3 regions of the Streptomyces sp. CS113 genome follow, and region 2 is predicted to be linked to each of the others. Evidence: riboswitches for the same ligand, from Rfam matches in the RefSeq annotation. Region 2 holds a riboswitch; each other region holds the start of a gene.

Region 1 (5,487 bases), 840 kb from region 2:
TCGCGGCGTACACGTACTCGTCGGGGCTGCGGGCGCCCGCGCTGATCGCGTTCGTGAAGGACACGCTGATCTACATCGTCATCGCGGTGGCGATCATCTACATCCCGATCAAGCTGGGCGGGTTCGACGACATCTTCGCGTCGGCGAGCGACAAGTTCACCGAGACGGGCAAGGGCGGGGTGGTGCCGGACGCGGGGGGCCAGTGGACGTACGCGACCCTCGCCCTCGGTTCGGCGCTCGCGCTCTTCATGTACCCGCACTCGATCACCGCCACGCTGTCCTCGCGCAGCCGTGAGGTGATCCGCCGCAACACCACGATCCTGCCGCTGTACTCGCTGATGCTGGGTCTGCTCGCGCTGCTCGGCTTCATGGCGATCGCGGCCGGGGTCAAGGTGGAGAACGGCCAGCTGGCGATCCCGCAGCTGTTCGAGAACATGTTCCCGGACTGGTTCGCGGGCGTCGCCTTCGCGGCGATCGGCATCGGCGCCCTGGTCCCGGCGGCGATCATGTCGATCGCGGCCGCGAACCTCTTCACCCGCAACATCTACAAGGACTTCATCAAGCCCGACGCCACCCCGGCACAGGAGACGAAGGTCTCCAAGCTGGTGTCGCTGCTGGTGAAGGTGGGCGCACTGATCTTCGTCCTGGGCATGGACAAGACGGTCGCGATCAACTTCCAGCTGCTGGGCGGCATCTGGATTTTGCAGACCTTCCCGGCCCTGGTCGGCGGCCTGTTCACCCGCTGGTTCCACCGCTGGGCGCTGCTCGGCGGCTGGGCGGTCGGCATGGTCTACGGCACGGTCGCCGCCTACGGTGTCGCCTCGCCGACGCAGAAGCACTTCGGCGGCTCCTCCGACGAGATCCCCGGCATCGGCGAGATCGGCTACATCGGGCTCACCGCCTTCGTGCTGAACGTCCTGGTCACCGTGGTCCTGACCTTCGTCCTGCGGGCGGCCAAGGCGCCCGACGGCGTCGACGAGACCAAGCCGAGCGACTACACGGCGGACGCCGGCGACCCCGGCGTCCAGGTGGAACTGCCGCCGGCCACGGCGGGCAGCTCGCACTAGCGGCGCCCCTTCAGCGGGCCGTCGGAGAAATCCGGCGGCCCGTTGCCGTACCCGTCGGAGAAATCCGGCGGCCCGTTGCCGTACCCGTCGGGCACACTCGGCGTCATGGACTTCGTGATCCGGCGGGCGACGGCCGAGGAGTACGACACCCTCGGCGAGATCACCGCGCAGGCCTACCTGCGCGACGGCCTCCTCGACTTCGGGGAGAGCGATGCGTATCTCGACGAGCTGAGGAACGTGGCCAAGCGCGCGACCGCCGCCGAGGTGCTGGACGCCGTGGCCGACGGCCGGGTGCTCGGCGGCGTGACCTTCGTGCCGTCCGGCGGCCCCATGGCGGACATAGCGCGCCCCGGCGAGGCCGAGATACGCATGCTCGCCGTCGCCCGCGAGGCGCGCGGCCGCGGGGCGGGCGAGGCCCTCGTGCGCGCCTGCGTCGACCGGGCCCGGGCCGTCGAGGGCTGCCGGAGCGTCGTGCTGTCGACCCAGGCCACCATGCGCACCGCCCACCGCCTCTACGAGCGTCTGGGCTTCGTCCGCACGCCCGACCGCGACTGGAATCCCGTGCCGGAGCTGGACGACATCATGCTGCTCACCTACGAACTGACGCTCTGACACGCTCGCGGCACCCCGGCACGGCACCCCGCCGGGACACAACATCTGGGGGTGCTCGCGCCACCCGGCACAAGATGTATGCTCGTGCTCGCTGTCGCCGCAGGGGAATCCGGTGCGAATCCGGAACTGTCCCGCAACGGTGTACTTGCGTGCATCCGTACGTCTTCGCACGTGCGCGCACGCCTGTCCAGTCCGAGGACCTGCCGACAGTGCGCCCGGCCGCCCTGGCCCGGGTGCCATGACGTCCGGGCCTCGTGGAGTGGGCCGGTGGACGCGACGCCGCGTGCGCTCGTGAGCTGCCCCCTGCCCTCCCTCCGCCAGGCCCCGTGCCGAGCGAGGGAGTGCTCCACGTGACCATCGCGCCAGCCGATCCGGCTTCAGCGACCCCGGCGACGGCGACCGGGGAACCCGACGGACCCGGTGCCGCCCTGCTGCGGACCCTGACCGGGCTGACCGCCGACCTCCAGGGCGCCGACCCCGGCCGGGTGGCCGCCGCCGCGCTGCGCGGCCGGTCCGCCCACGCGGACGAGGCCGAGCTGCGGGAGCTGGCCACCGAGGCGGCCGCCGGTCTGATCTCCGAGGACCCGGTCTACTCCCGGCTGGCCGCCCGCCTGCTGACCATCGGCATCCGCGCCGAGGCGGCCTCCCAGGGCGTCGTCACCTTCACCGACTCCGTCGCCACCGGCCACCGCGAGGGCCTGATCGCCGACCGCACCGCCGCCTTCGTACGGCTGCACGCGGAACGCCTGGACGCGCTGATCGACCGGGCCGCCGACGACCGCTTCGGCTACTTCGGGCTGCGTACGCTCTACAGCCGCTACCTGCTCCGGCATCCGATCACCCGCAAGGCCGTCGAGACGCCCCAGCACTTCCTGCTGCGGGTGGCCGCCGGACTCGCCGAGGACGACACGGTGCGCGCGGTGGACGAGGTCGCCGCGCTGTACGGGCTGATGAGCCGCCTGGACTACCTGCCCTCCTCCCCCACCCTCTTCAACTCCGGCACCCGGCACGCCCAGATGTCGTCCTGCTACCTCCTGGACTCCCCCAAGGACGAGCTGGACTCCCTCTACGACCGCCTCCACCAGGTCGCCCGCCTCTCCAAGCACGCCGGCGGCATCGGCATCGCCTACTCCCGCGTCCGCGCCCGGGGTTCGCTGATCCGCGGCACCAACGGGCACTCCAACGGCATCGTCCCGTTCCTGAAGACGCTGGACGCCTCGGTCGCCGCCGTGAACCAGGGCGGCCGGCGCAAGGGCGCCGCCGCCGTCTACCTGGAGACCTGGCACGCGGACGTCGAGGAGTTCCTGGAGCTGCGGGACAACACCGGCGAGGACGCCCGCCGTACGCACAACCTGAACCTCGCGCACTGGATCCCGGACGAGTTCATGCGCCGGGTGGACGCCGACGGGACCTGGTCGCTGTTCTCCCCGGCCGACGTGCCGGAGCTGACCGACCTGTGGGGCGAGGAGTTCGACGCCGCCTACCGCAGGGCGGAGGAGGCGGGGCTCGCCCGCAGGACGCTGCCCGCCCGTGAGCTGTACGGCCGCATGATGCGCACCCTCGCGCAGACCGGCAACGGCTGGATGACCTTCAAGGACACCGCCAACCGCACCGCGAACCAGACCGCGACCCCCGGCCACGTCGTCCACTCCTCCAACCTCTGCACGGAGATCCTGGAGGTCACCGACGACGGGGAGACGGCGGTCTGCAACCTGGGCTCGGTCAACCTGGGCGCCTTCGCCGACCCCGCGAGCGGCGACATGGACTGGGAGCGCCTGGACGCCACCGTCCGCACCGCCGTCACCTTCCTGGACCGGATCGTCGACATCAACTTCTACCCGACCGAGCAGGCCGCCCGCTCCAACGCCCGCTGGCGCCCGGTCGGCCTCGGCGCGATGGGCCTCCAGGACGTCTTCTTCCAGCTCCGGCTGCCCTTCGACTCCCCCGAGGCGAAGGCGCTGTCCACCCGCATCGCCGAGCGGATCATGCTCGCCGCGTACGAGACGTCCGCCGACCTCGCCGAGCGCAGCGGTCCGGTGCCGGCCTGGGAGAAGACCCGTACGGCCCAGGGGGTGCTCCACCCCGACCACTACGGCGTCGAGCCCGCCTGGCCGGAGCGCTGGGCCGCGCTGCGCGAGCGCATGGCCACCACCGGGCTGCGCAACTCCCTGCTCCTGGCCATCGCGCCGACCGCGACCATCGCCTCCATCGCCGGGGTCTACGAGTGCATCGAGCCGCAGGTGTCCAACCTGTTCAAGCGCGAGACGCTGTCCGGCGAGTTCCTCCAGGTCAACTCCTACCTGGTGGACGACCTCAAGCGGCTCGGCGTGTGGGACGCCCGCACCCGTGAGGCGCTGCGCGAGGCCAACGGCTCGGTGCAGGGCTTCTCCTGGATCCCCGAGGACGTGCGGGCGCTGTACCGCACCGCCTGGGAGATCCCGCAGCGCGGCCTGATCGACATGGCCGCCGCCCGCACCCCGTACCTCGACCAGGCCCAGTCGCTGAACCTGTTCCTGGAGACGCCGACCATCGGGAAGCTCTCCTCGATGTACGCCTACGCCTGGAAGCAGGGCCTGAAGACCACGTACTACCTGCGCTCCCGCCCGGCGACCCGGATCGCCCGCGCCGCGGCCCGCGCCACCACCGTCCCCGTGCAGGCCGGCCCCGACTCCGAAGCGGTCGCCTGCTCCCTGGAAAACCCCGAGTCCTGCGAGGCCTGCCAGTAATGACCACCGAGATCCCCGCGACCCGCGCCACCAAGAACCTGCTCGACCCGGGCTTCGAGCTGACCCTGCGCCCCATGCGCTACCCGGACTTCTACGAGCGCTACCGGGACGCCATCAAGAACACCTGGCACGTCGAGGAGGTCGACCTCCACTCGGACGTCGCCGACCTCGCGAAGCTCAGCCCCGAGGAGCAGCACCTGATCGGCCGTCTGGTGGCCTTCTTCGCCACCGGCGACTCGATCGTCGCGAACAACCTGGTGCTGACCCTGTACAAGCACATCAACTCCCCCGAGGCGCGGCTGTACCTGTCCCGCCAGCTCTTCGAGGAGGCCGTCCACGTCCAGTTCTACCTGACGCTCCTCGACACCTATCTGCCCGACCCGGAGGACCGCGCCGCGGCCTTCGCGGCCGTGGAGAACATCCCGTCCATCCGGGAGAAGGCCGGGTTCTGCTTCAAGTGGATGGACTCGGTGGAGTCGATCGACCGGCTGGAGACGCAGGCCGACCGGCGCCGCTTCCTGCTCAACCTGATCTGTTTCGCGGCGTGCATCGAGGGCCTGTTCTTCTACGGCGCCTTCGCCTACGTCTACTGGTTCCGCAGCCGGGGTCTGCTGCACGGCCTGGCCACCGGCACCAACTGGGTGTTCCGGGACGAGACGATGCACATGTCCTTCGCCTTCGACGTCGTCGACACCGTGCGCAAGGAGGAGCCGGAGCTGTTCGACGACCGGCTCCGGCAGGAGGTCACCGACATGCTGAGGGAGGCCGTCGAGGCCGAGCTTCAGTTCGCGCGCGACCTGTGCGGTGACGGCCTCCCGGGGATGAACACCGACTCGATGCGGCAGTACCTGGAGTGCGTGGCCGACCAGCGTCTGACGCGGCTCGGCTTCGCCCCGGTGTACGGCTCCGAGAACCCCTTCTCTTTCATGGAGCTTCAGGGTGTTCAGGAGTTGACCAACTTCTTCGAGCGGCGCCCCTCGGCGTACCAGGTGGCGGTGGAGGGCACCGTCGACCTGGACGAGGACTTCTGAGGTTCCTGGGTCTTCCGAGGCTCCTGGGTTTCCTTTCCCTGACCCCTCCCC
Region 2 (5,487 bases):
CGTCTCCGTCGGCAGCCTGGTCTACGCGAGCATCGAGGGCCCGCACTTCGGCTGGGGCGCCGGTCCCGTCACCGCGGCCGTCGTCGCCGCCGTCGGCCTGACCGGCTTCGTGGCCTGGGAGCTGCGCCACCCCCACCCCATGCTGGACGTGCGGCGCTTCCTGCTGCGGCCCTTCAGCGGTTCCATGCTGGCGGTGCTGTTCTTCTTCTTCGGCACCTACGGCGCCATCTACTACGCCACGCAGTTCCTCCAGTTCGTGCTCGGCTTCGGCGCGCTGGAGACCGGCGTACGGCTGCTGCCGCTGGCCGGGGCCGTGTTCGTCGGCGCCGCGGTGACCGGGCGGCTGACCCCGAGGCTTGGCGTGCGGGCCATGGTCGGCTCCGGCATGGCGATCGGCACCGTCGGCGTCTTCCTGCTGGTCCTGATCGACCAGGGCTCCACCTACGCCGACTTCCTCGCCCCGATGCTGCTGCTCGGCCTCGCCATCGGCCTCAGCGTCTCCCCGGCCACCGACACCATCATGGGGTCCTTCCCGGAGAGCGAACTGGGCGTCGGCGGCGGCGCCAACGACACCGCGCTGGAACTCGGCGGCTCGCTGGGCATCGCCGTCCTGGGCTCCCTGCTCGGCACCGCCTACCGGGACGAACTGGCCGGCCTGGTGGGCGACCGGCTGCCGGCCGCCGCGCTGGACACCGCCCAGGACTCGGTGGGCGGCGGACTGGCCGTCGCCGAGCGGCTCGCCACCGACCCGGCCGCCGGACCCGAGCAGGCGCAGGCCCTCGCCGACGCCGTGAACAAGGCCTTCGCCCACGGCGTCGCCACGACCAGCCTCGTCGGCGGCATCATCATGGCGGCCGGCACCCTGATCGTCCTCGCCGTCCTGCCCGGCCGCCGCGCCCGCGCCGCCCAGCAGGCGGAGGAAGCCCGGGAACCGGAGTACAGCGGCTCGGCGAGCTGACCCCGGGCAGTGCCCGTCACTCGGCCAGTGCCCGTCACTCGGCCAGTGCCCGTCACTCGGCCAGTGCCCGTCACTCGGCCAGTGCCCGTCACTCGGCCAGCGCCCGTCACTCCGCCAGTGCCCGTCACTCGGCCAGCGCCGCCAGCTCCTCCGCCGTGCGCGGGCCCGTCGCCGAGTCCGCCAACAGCCCCCGCGCCCGCAGCAGTCCGGCCGCCGCGACGCCCCAGGGGAGCCGCAGCCCGGCCCGCCGCAGCAGGTCGGTGCGGGCCAGCGTCGCGGCGGCCGGGCCGGTGCGCACACCGTCCGGGGTGAGCAGGGCGGCGTCGTCGGACCAGCGCAGGGCCAGGTCGACGTCGTGGGTGGCCATCACCACGGTGGTGCCGCCCGCGCGCAGCCCGTCCAGGGTGGCGAGCAGCCGCTCCTGCCCGTCCGGGTCGAGCCCCGCGGTCGGCTCGTCGAGGATCAGCACCCGGGGCCGCATCGCGACCGCCCCCGCGATCGCGGTCCGCTTGCGCTGCCCGTACGACAGCAGGTGCGTGGGCCGGTCGGCCAGCCCCGCGATGTCCAGCGCGGCCAGCGCCTCCCCGACCCGGGACCTGACCTCCGCGTCGGGCAGCCCGAGGTTCAGCGGACCGAAGGACACGTCCTGGCCGACCGAGGCCGCGAAGAGCTGGTCGTCCGGGTCCTGCACCACCAGCTGCACCGTGGTCCGCAGCCGGGTCAGCCCCTTGCGGTCGTAGGCCACCGGCTCCCCGCCGAGCGTCAACGCCCCCGCACGCGGCCTCAGTCCGCCGCTGAGCAGCCGCATCAGCGTGGTCTTGCCACTGCCGTTGCGGCCGAGCAGCGCCAGCGCCCGCCCCTCGCGCACCGCGAAGTCCAGGCCCGTCAGCACGTCCGGCCCCTCCTCGTACGCGAACGCCGCGCCCCGCAGGGCGACCAGGGCCGGGGCCGGTTCCGAGGGCTGGGCCGGTCCGCTCACGACAGGGGTCCTTCCAGTACGAGGGTGAGGGTGGCCAGCGCCGCGAGCAGCGCGACGCTCGCCGCCGTGAACGGCACCGACACGCGCGCCTCGGGCACCAGCACGCGCAGGGTGCCGTCGTAGCCGCGCCCGGCGAGCCCCGACTGGAGCCGCGCCGCCCGGTCGAAGGCCCGCACGAACGCGGTGGCGCCGAGCCCGCCGAGCGAACGCCAGGCCGCCGCCCGCGTGGTGTGCCCGAGCCGCGCGGCCTGCGCCTGCCGGATCCGGCGCACCGAGTCCAGCAGCAGGAAACTCATCCGGTACGTCACCAGCGCCACGTCCACGACCGGCGCGGGCACTCCGGCCCGCACCAGGCGCGGCAACAGGTCCGACATCGGCGTGGTGAACGCGAACAGCAGCACCCCGAGCGAGGCCGCCGAGGTGCGCAGCAGCAGCCCACCCGCGCGCACCGCGCCGCCGTCGGCCGCCGACAGGAACCCGTCCGGCCCCCCGACCTGCACCAGCAGCGGCAGCGCCCCCGTCACGCAGAACCCCAGCGGCACCCGGTACGCCCGCCACAGCCGGCGTCCGGGCACGCCCGCCGGGCCGAGCAGCACCGTCAGCGCCGCCACCAGCACCAGCGCCGCGCCCGGCCAGGGCGGCAGCGAGATCGCGAGCACGGTCAGACCGAGACCGAGCACGGCCTTGTCCACGGGATGGCGGCGGCGCCAGCGACTGCTGTGCGCCGCCGCGTCGATCGGCAGCACTCAGTCCCCTTCTGGGGTGTTCCGCGGTGCCGTCGTGGCCCCGGAAGCCGCCGACGCCCGCTCCTCGCCCTGCCGCCGGCCCCGGCGCAGCCCGAAGTAGTACGCCAGCACGCCCGCGCCGAGCGCGGCCTGGAGCGCGAACAGCGCCGACTCGACCTCCCCGGACGGCGGTTCGTACAGCGGGGAGAACCACGGCTCGTAGTCCGGTTCGATCTCGGTGATCGCCGTCTCGGCCTCCGCGTCGGCCCCGGCGAACGGCTCCTCCTTGTGGTCGCCGAGCCCCAGCACCAGCGGCAGCACCGCCAGCGCGGCCACCGCGAGCAGCAGCAGGGCGTTGATCCTCGTGTTCCGGCTCATCGCGCCACCGCCTCCTGCTTCCGCTCGCCGGACCGGGTCAACAGCACTCCGAGCCGGGTCAGTTCGCCCTTGCTGGACTGCACCAGGAGCCGCATCACGATCACCGTGAGCAGGCCCTCGCTCACCGCGAGCGGGATCTGGGTCACGGCGAAGATGGACCCGAACTTGCCGAGCGCGCCCGGGAACCCGCTGCTCGGGTCGGGGAAGGCCAGCGCCAGCTGCACGCTGGTCACGCAGTACGTGGACAGGTCGGCGACGAACGCGCCGAAGAACACGGTGACCATCAACGGCACGTCCCAGCGGCGCAGCAGCCGGTAGACGCCGTACCCGGCCCACGGGCCGACGATCGCCATCGAGAAGACGTTGGCGCCGAGCGTGGTCAGCCCGCCGTGGGCGAGCAGCAGCGCCTGGAACAGCAGGGTGATGGTGCCCAGGACCGCCATGATCGGCGGCCGGAACAGGATCGCGCCCAGACCGGTGCCGGTCGGATGCGAGCAACTCCCGGTGACGGACGGCAGCTTCAGTGCCGACAGGACGAACGTGAAGGCTCCGGAGGCGCCGAGGAGCAACGTGCTCTCCGGGTGCTCCCTGACCTCACGGGTGAGTGACCTGACTCCGTGGACGACGAACGGCGCGGACGCGACACCCCAGGCGATCGCGTGCGCCGGTGGCAGAAAGCCCTCGGCTATGTGCATGGCTCAGCAGACCCTCTCCAGCACCTCGTGGATGGACGACGCGCCTTGGCCGGTCTCCTGGCTTACGGGTACCACCGCCCGTGCTCCGCCTTCCCGGATCGCAAGCGATCCAGTGGCTGCCCGTGGGGGCCGGAGCCGGACTTCCCGATTCACAGTGGCGAGGGCCGCACCGGCATCACACCGGTTTCCCGTTCACCAAGGCGTGGCGACAGTAGTGCTCCCACCGGGCCGGGCACAAGCAGGCCTCGAGCCCCGTCCGGGCGGGCGGGCGGCACCTCCGTCAGCGCGAGCGGCCCCGCTGGGGCCCCCGGACCACCCGGTCGCGCATCCGGGTGGTCAGCGCGGTGGCGGCGGCCGTGAGGAAGACGAAGCTGTACGTGATCTGAAGCACGGTCACGACCCGCGCGGCCTGGCCCCTCGGGGTGATGTCCCCGTACCCGACGGTGGCGAGCGTCACCACGGTGAAGTACAGCGCGTCGATCCGGGTGTGCAGTCCGCTGAACTCGCCCGGCGACTTGGCCAGGGCGTAGTACGCCGCCGAGAAGACGTGCACGGACAGCACGATCAGCAGCGAGATGACCACGCCGGGGCGGCTGTCCGGACGGTCGAGGAGGACGTGCCGGATCTGCCGCAGCAGCAGCACCGCCACCACGGTCAGCAGCAGGGCGAACAGCACCCAGCTCAGCACCGGCCGCTGCGGCCCCAGGTGGTCGAGCGGGAGCAGGAAATACGCCACGACCACGGCGGCCGCGATCCCCGCCCGTACGACCCAGGGCCGGACGGCGGCCCAGCCGGTACCGGGACGCGGGCGAGTACGAGGGCGAGGACGCGGGTGTGCGGTCCGGCGGTCCTTCACCGTGCCGCTCCCGCCGACGGCGCCCCGCCCGGCGACCCGCCCGCCTCCGGCGGGGTCCGGCGCACCAGTTGCGCCACGATGAACGCGACCACCGACGCCATGACGATCAGCGGCATCTGGTCGTGGGCGTCCCGGCCCATCAGCAGCACCGCGAGGACCGAGCTGGCCAGCGGCAGCCCCGTCACCGCGGCCGCCGCGGCGGCGATGCCGAGGGCCAGCGCCGGGGTCGCGCCGAAGCCGGGCAGCCCCGAGCAGGCCAGGGCCGTCGCCGCGCCCAGCAGGACGGCCGGGAAGATCGGGCCGCCGCGCAGCGCGCCCAGCGCGATGCCCCAGGCCAGCCCCTTGCACGCGACCAACGCGACCAGGGCCCCCACGGACCAAGTGTGCGGGTGCGCGGCGAGCTGGGCCAGGGCGGCCTGGCCGGACAGCGCCGCCTCGGCCGGGGAGCGTCCGGTGATCAGCGCGTACGCGGCGACACAGACGCCGACCGCGGTGGCGCAGGCGACGGTGCGCGCGGCCGTGTGGCGCCGGGTCCAGGTGACGGTGCGGCGGCCCAGCGCGCGGGCCAGCGTGACCAGTACGGCGATCAGGGCGGCGGTGGGCAGCCCCCACAGGAAGTCGCCCGCGTCCGGATTGGCCTGGGGCGGCAGGTGGGGCAGGCTCAGCGCGCCGATCTCCAGCCCCGTCCACTGCCCGAAGCCGGTGAAGACCAGGGCGCCGGTCGCGCTGGCCAGCAGGCAGGGCAGCAGCAGGGCGACCAGCTGGGTGCCGGCCAGCCCCGCGCCCTCGATGAGCAGGACCGCCGCCGCGATCGGGCCGCCGAGGATGGTGGAGATCGCGGCGGTGGAGCCGGCCGTGGCCAGGATCGCGCTCGCCCGCTGGTCACCGCCGGCGCC
Region 3 (5,487 bases), 4.5 Mb from region 2:
GCTCGTCGAAGCCCTCGCCGGTCAGCAGCACCGTGTCCGACAGGAAGCGGGCGAGCTGGGTGAGGTTGTCCGGGCCGCCCTCGACCAGGTAGCGCAGCGCCTGCGCCACCACCCCGGCCGGGACCGACGACTCGGCCATCAGCTCCGCGTCCGGCACGCTCTCGCCGCCGAGCAGGACGGTCGGGACACCGGCCGCCTTCAGCGCGGCCAGTCCGTCCTCCCAGGCGCGCTTGCCGCCGAGCAGGCGCACGACGGCGAGGTCCGCGCCCTCGACCAGGCCCGGCAGTTCCTCCCGTACGTCGACCCGGGTCGGGTTGCCGATCAGGTAGTCGGCGCCCGACGCGCGGGCCGCCAGCAGATCCGTGTCGGCGGTCGACAACAACAGCACTGTGCTCATGCGGGCGCTCCCGGTGGAATGAAGGGCAGTCCTTGCGGCGCGCCGGACTCGATGAGCCGCCACAGCGCGTCGGTGTCCGCGTGGTGTTCGATCAGGTCGCCGAGCCGGTCGAGCTGCTCCTCGCGCAGCGCGGCGAACGAGGTGTCGGGGGCCGGCACGAAGCGGCGGCCCGCGGCGGCGGCCACCTCGCGCAGGAACGCCCGCCGGAAGCCGTCCGACTCCAGCGAACCGTGCCAGTGGGTGCCCCAGGTCTGTCCGACCCGGCAGCCGTCCAAGAAGGGGCTGCCGCCCGTCACCTCGGCGACCCCGTGGTGGATCTCGTACCCCTCGACGCGCTCGCCGAGGGCCTCGCCCACCGGCCGGGTGAGGGTCTTCTCGCGGGCGAACCGCACCCGCACGGGCAGCAGTCCGAGCCCGTCCACGTGCCCGGCGCGCGACTCGACCTCGTCCTCGATGTGCTCCCCGAGGAGCTGGAAGCCGCCGCAGATGCCGAGCACGGGCCGCTGGTCGGCGACCCTGCGCACGATCGCCCGCGCGAGCCCCCGCTCCCGCAGCCACTCCAGGGCCCGCACCGTGCCCCGTGTTCCCGGCACGACGACGAGATCCGCGTCGACCAGCTCCTCCGGCCGGTCCACGAACCGCACCACGACGCCCGGTTCGGCGGCCAGCGCGTCCACGTCCGTGAAGTTGGACATCAGCGGGACCGCGCAGACCGCGACCCGCAGCACGTCCTCGCCGACCGGCGGCGCGACCACCGACTCCCGCACGGTCCCGCGCAGCGAGACCCGCAGACCGTCCTCCTCGTCGATGCCGAGCCCGTGCCGGAAGGGCAGCACGCCGTACGTGTGCCGCCCGGTGAGGCCGTGCAGCATCTCCAACCCGGGCTCCAGGAGCGACACATCACCCCGGAACTTGTTCACCAGGAACCCGGCGACCAGCGCCTGGTCCTCGGGCGCCAGCAGCGCCACCGTGCCGAAGAACGAGGCGAAGACGCCCCCGCGGTCGATGTCGCCGACGACGAGGACGGGCAGTCGGGCGCCCCGGGCGATCCCCATGTTCACGATGTCGGTGCGGCGCAGGTTGATCTCGGCCGGGCTGCCCGCCCCCTCGCAGATCACCGCGTCGTACGTGGCGCGCAGTTCGGCGAGCGAGTCCAGCACCGTGCCGAGCAGCCGCGCCTGGCGCCCGCCGTGGTAGCCCCGGGCGCTCATCTCGCCGACCGGCCTGCCGAGCAGCACCACCTGGCTGCTGCGCTCCCCGCCGGGCTTGAGCAGCACCGGGTTCATGTGCGCGGTGGGCTCCACCCGGCAGGCCTGGGCCTGCATGGCCTGGGCCCGCCCGATCTCCGCGCCCTCGCGGGTCACGAAGGAGTTCAGCGACATGTTCTGCGCCTTGAAGGGCGCGACCTTGACGCCCTGACGCACCAGCCAGCGGCAGATCCCGGCGGTGACGACGCTCTTGCCGGCGTCGGAGGTGGTGCCGGCGACGAGCAGGCCACCGTTCATGACGTACGTCCCTTCGTGACGTCCCGCTCCGCCGCGGCGGCGGAGGCTCCGCGCGCGAGCAGTCGTGCGCCGGCGCACACGCCCAGCGCCAGCCAGCCCACGCGCCGGGAGAGCCGTACCGCCCGGTCGATGTCGCCCGAACCGGCCCGGACGGCGCGTCCCGCGGCGCCGTTGAGGACGGGCCGGTGCTCGACCCGCCCGCCGTAGGAGAGCGTCCCGCCGAGCCGGACGCCCAGGGCGCCGGCGAACGAGGCCTCCACGGGCCCGGCGTTGGGACTCGGATGCTGTGCGGCGTCCGCACGCCAGGCCCGTACGGCGCCCCGCGGATCGCCCCCGGCGACGGTGGTCAGGACGGCGGTCAGCCGGGCGCCCGGCCAGCCCGCGAGGTCGTCCAGGCGGGCCGAGGCCCAGCCGTAGCGGCGGTACCGGGGCGACTTGTGGCCGACCATGGCGTCCAGCGTGTTGACGGCCCGGAAGCCGAGCAGTCCTGGCACACCCGCCACGGCGCCCCACACCAGGGCGCCCACGACCGCGTCCGAGGTGTTCTCGGCGACGGACTCGACGACGGCCCTGGCGACGCCGTCGGCGTCCAGCGCCTGCGGGTCCCGCCCGCACAGGTGCGGCAGCCGCGCCCGCGCCGCCTCGACGTCCCCGGCGTCCAGGGCCCGGCCGATCGCGGCGGCCTCGCGGGCCAGCGAGGTGCCGCCGACGACGGCCCAGGTGGCCGCGCCGGTCAGCGCGACGCGGGCGGCGGGGGAGCGGCGTACGGCGTGCGCGGCGACCGTACCGATCGCGGCGGCGCCCCCGGCGCACACGGCGGTGTGCAGGGCGCCCCAGCCCCGGTGGTCCCGCCACAGCACCCGTTCCACGGCGCCCGCGGCACGGCCGAACGCGGCGACCGGGTGTCCCCGGCGCGGGTCGCCGAGGAGGAGGTCGCCGAGGAGGCCGGCGGCGGCGCCGTACGCGAAGACGCGTCCGGCACGCACGGGTTCAGCCGGTCACACGGTCGGGGAAGCACCGGGTACGGGGTGTCGGGCTCGAGCGGTGGCGGCAGCCGGGCATCGCGTCATGTCCTCACTCAGGGTGTCCACGCCCTGGTTCGAAGAGTCCGGCGGTGAGAGTTCCTGGCTCCCGGGGGTTCCTGTTCCCCGGTCACAGTGGCGGGACCGCGCCGGATTCGCACCGGGCTTCCTCTCCTGCCGCCGTAGATGGCTCCGGAAGTCCACCACGGCCCGCGAACACCCGTCAACCTGGCGTTGACCTGCGACGGGGGAGTGTGCGAAGGCCCACACACGAGTGGTGTGCGCCGGCACGCGAAGGGGCGGGGCGCGGAACGGTTCGAGTCCGTTCCGCGCCCCGCCCCGGCGAGTGCGCCCGTGAACCGGGCGGCGCTCAGGCGACGATCAGATAGATGCCGTAGCCCACCGCCGCCGTGCAGGCCGCGAAGCAGGCGTACGCACCGGTGACCGCGAGGGCCGCGGAGCCGCCCTCGGCGGCGGCCCGCTCCTGGCGGGAGAGGCCGACGATGCCGAGGGTGAACAGGCCCACCAGGGCCACCGTGGCCACGAGGCTGACGCCGAAGACGGAGCCCAGGGCTGCCCAGTCGATGCTCATGGAGGTTCGCTTCCTTCGTACCCGGGACGCGGGTTCAGACGGTGGTGGCGGCCGACGGGGCCTTGGGGTCCGGCGTGGTGGCCGGGGCCGGGACGGTGGCCGCCAGGTCCTCGGTCACACCCGCCGGGGGCGGCGACACCGCGGCCATCGCCGTGGTGACCACACCGGCCGGTTCGGCGGCGCCCACCGGGTCGTCGTCGACGACGTTGGTGTGGTCGACGACCTCGCGGCGCGAGATCCGCCAGATCGCGAAGCTGGACGCGACCAGGAACACCGCGACGAGGGCCGTGCCCCAGTCGCCGAGGCGGCAGACCCACTCGGCGAGCGCGGCGACCAGGGCCGCGGCGGGCAGCGTCAGGCCCCAGGCGATGAACATCCGGGTGGCCGTGGACCACCGGACCACGCCGCCCTTGCGGCCGAGGCCCGCGCCCATCACCGCACCGGAGACCGAGTGCGTGGTGGACAGCGAGAAGCCGAGATGGGAGGAGGCCAGGATGACCGTGGCGGCACTGGTCTGGGCGGCGAAGCCCTGCTGCGGCTGGAGGTCGGTCAGGCCCTTGCCCATGGTGCGGATGATGCGCCAGCCGCCCAGGTAGGTGCCGAGCGCGATGGCCAGGCCCGCACCCAGGATGACCCACACGGGCGGGTCGGAGTCGGGGGCGAGCGAGCCGCCGGCGATCAGGGCGAGGGTGATGATGCCCATGGTCTTCTGGGCGTCGTTGGTGCCGTGGGCCAGCGAGACCAGACCGGCGGAGGCGATCTGACCGGCCCGGTAGCCCTTCGCGGCGGCCTTGCCGTCGGCCTTGCGGCCCAGCGAGTACGTCATCCGGGACGCGAGCATCGCCGCGACGCCGGCCACGATCGGGGCGGCGATCGCGGGGAGGAGCACCTTGGTGACGAGCACGTCGCCGTTGACCGCGCCGATGCCGGCCGAGGCGACGGCGGCACCGATCAGGCCGCCCATCAGGGCGTGCGAGGAACTGGACGGGAGCCCGACCAGCCAGGTCAGGAGGTTCCAGAGGATCGCGCCGACCAGTGCGGCGAAGATGACCTCGGGACGGATGCCGGTCTCGTCGACGAGACCCTTGGAGATCGTGTTGGCGACCTCCACGGAGAGGAAGGCGCCTACAAGGTTGAGGACGGCGGACATCGCCACCGCCACCTTGGGCTTGAGCGCACCGGTCGAAATGGTCGTTGCCATCGCGTTCGCGGTGTCGTGGAAACCGTTCGTGAAATCAAACGCGAGTGCGGTTACCACCACAATCGCGAGGATCAGCGAGAAGCTTTCCATTTACCCAGGCAATCGTTCGAGGTCGTTGGCGCGACGAACGTAGGTAACCAGGGTGAACGGAAGATGAACTGGGCAGGGCGCCACGGTGACCGGAAGCGGGGTCGGAACCTCCCTCTGCGTGCCCGCTCCGAAGCTCTCCGGAGACGTCCCTGGCAGGATCACCGCGAGACCGTCCGTCGACGGGCCACGAGGGGCGCGCGGACGCCCGGGAGGAGACGGTGACTGTGACGCGATCGAGCGAGGAAGCGGCCTGGGAGGAACTCGTCGCGGCGGCCCGGCGGACGGTCGCGGACGGGCTGGTCGTCGGCACCTCCGGCAACGTATCGGTGCGCGTCGGCGACACGGTCCTGGTCACCCCTTCGGGCGTCCCCTACGACCGGCTGACCCCGGACGACGCGACCGGCGTCGACCTGGACGGACGGCAGGTGCTCGGCACCCTCGTCCCGACCAGCGAACTGCCCATGCACCTGGCGGTGTACCGCGCCGACCCCGCGGCCCGGGCCGTCGTCCACACCCACGCCGTGCACGCGACGGCCGTCTCGCTGCTCGTCCCCGAACTCCCCCCGGTGCACTACATGACCGCCGCGCTCGGCGGCGCCGTCCGGGTCGCCCCGTACGCCGCCTACGGCACCGACGCGCTGGCCCGCGGCATGCTCGACGCCCTCGCCGACCGCACCGGC

The links. Region 2 has a riboswitch for cobalamin ahead of B9W62_RS09225 (energy-coupling factor ABC transporter permease). Riboswitches for the same ligand answer to the same signal wherever they lie in the genome.
Region 1: linked by a shared signal. The riboswitch ahead of B9W62_RS12845 (ribonucleoside-diphosphate reductase subunit alpha) and the one ahead of B9W62_RS09225 (energy-coupling factor ABC transporter permease) in region 2 are both predicted to bind cobalamin.
Region 3: linked by a shared signal. The riboswitch ahead of B9W62_RS29875 (cobalamin biosynthesis protein) and the one ahead of B9W62_RS09225 (energy-coupling factor ABC transporter permease) in region 2 are both predicted to bind cobalamin.

What each region holds. Positions count from the first base shown of each region.
Region 1 covers NZ_KZ195574.1:2,989,373-2,994,859, forward strand. Annotated here, with positions in the region: gene mctP (monocarboxylate uptake permease MctP) at 1-1,067, shown strand, start outside; gene B9W62_RS12840 (GNAT family N-acetyltransferase) at 1,173-1,679, shown strand; cobalamin riboswitch at 1,741-1,902, shown strand; gene B9W62_RS12845 (ribonucleoside-diphosphate reductase subunit alpha) at 2,030-4,405, shown strand; gene B9W62_RS12850 (ribonucleotide-diphosphate reductase subunit beta) at 4,405-5,436, shown strand.
Region 2 covers NZ_KZ195574.1:2,145,976-2,151,462, reverse strand. Annotated here, with positions in the region: gene B9W62_RS09245 (MFS transporter) at 1-958, shown strand, start outside; gene B9W62_RS09240 (ATP-binding cassette domain-containing protein) at 1,083-1,937, opposite strand; gene cbiQ (cobalt ECF transporter T component CbiQ) at 1,934-2,683, opposite strand; gene B9W62_RS09230 (energy-coupling factor ABC transporter substrate-binding protein) at 2,684-3,040, opposite strand; gene B9W62_RS09225 (energy-coupling factor ABC transporter permease) at 3,037-3,735, opposite strand; cobalamin riboswitch at 3,765-3,950, opposite strand; gene B9W62_RS09220 (potassium channel family protein) at 4,016-4,477, opposite strand; gene B9W62_RS09215 (chloride channel protein) at 4,588-5,487, opposite strand, start outside.
Region 3 covers NZ_KZ195574.1:6,658,253-6,663,739, forward strand. Annotated here, with positions in the region: gene cobN (cobaltochelatase subunit CobN) at 1-397, opposite strand, end outside; gene B9W62_RS29870 (cobyric acid synthase) at 394-1,902, opposite strand; gene B9W62_RS29875 (cobalamin biosynthesis protein) at 1,899-2,888, opposite strand; cobalamin riboswitch at 3,000-3,145, opposite strand; gene B9W62_RS29880 (hypothetical protein) at 3,295-3,516, opposite strand; gene pitH (low-affinity phosphate transporter PitH) at 3,551-4,807, opposite strand; gene B9W62_RS29890 (class II aldolase/adducin family protein) at 5,032-5,487, shown strand, end outside.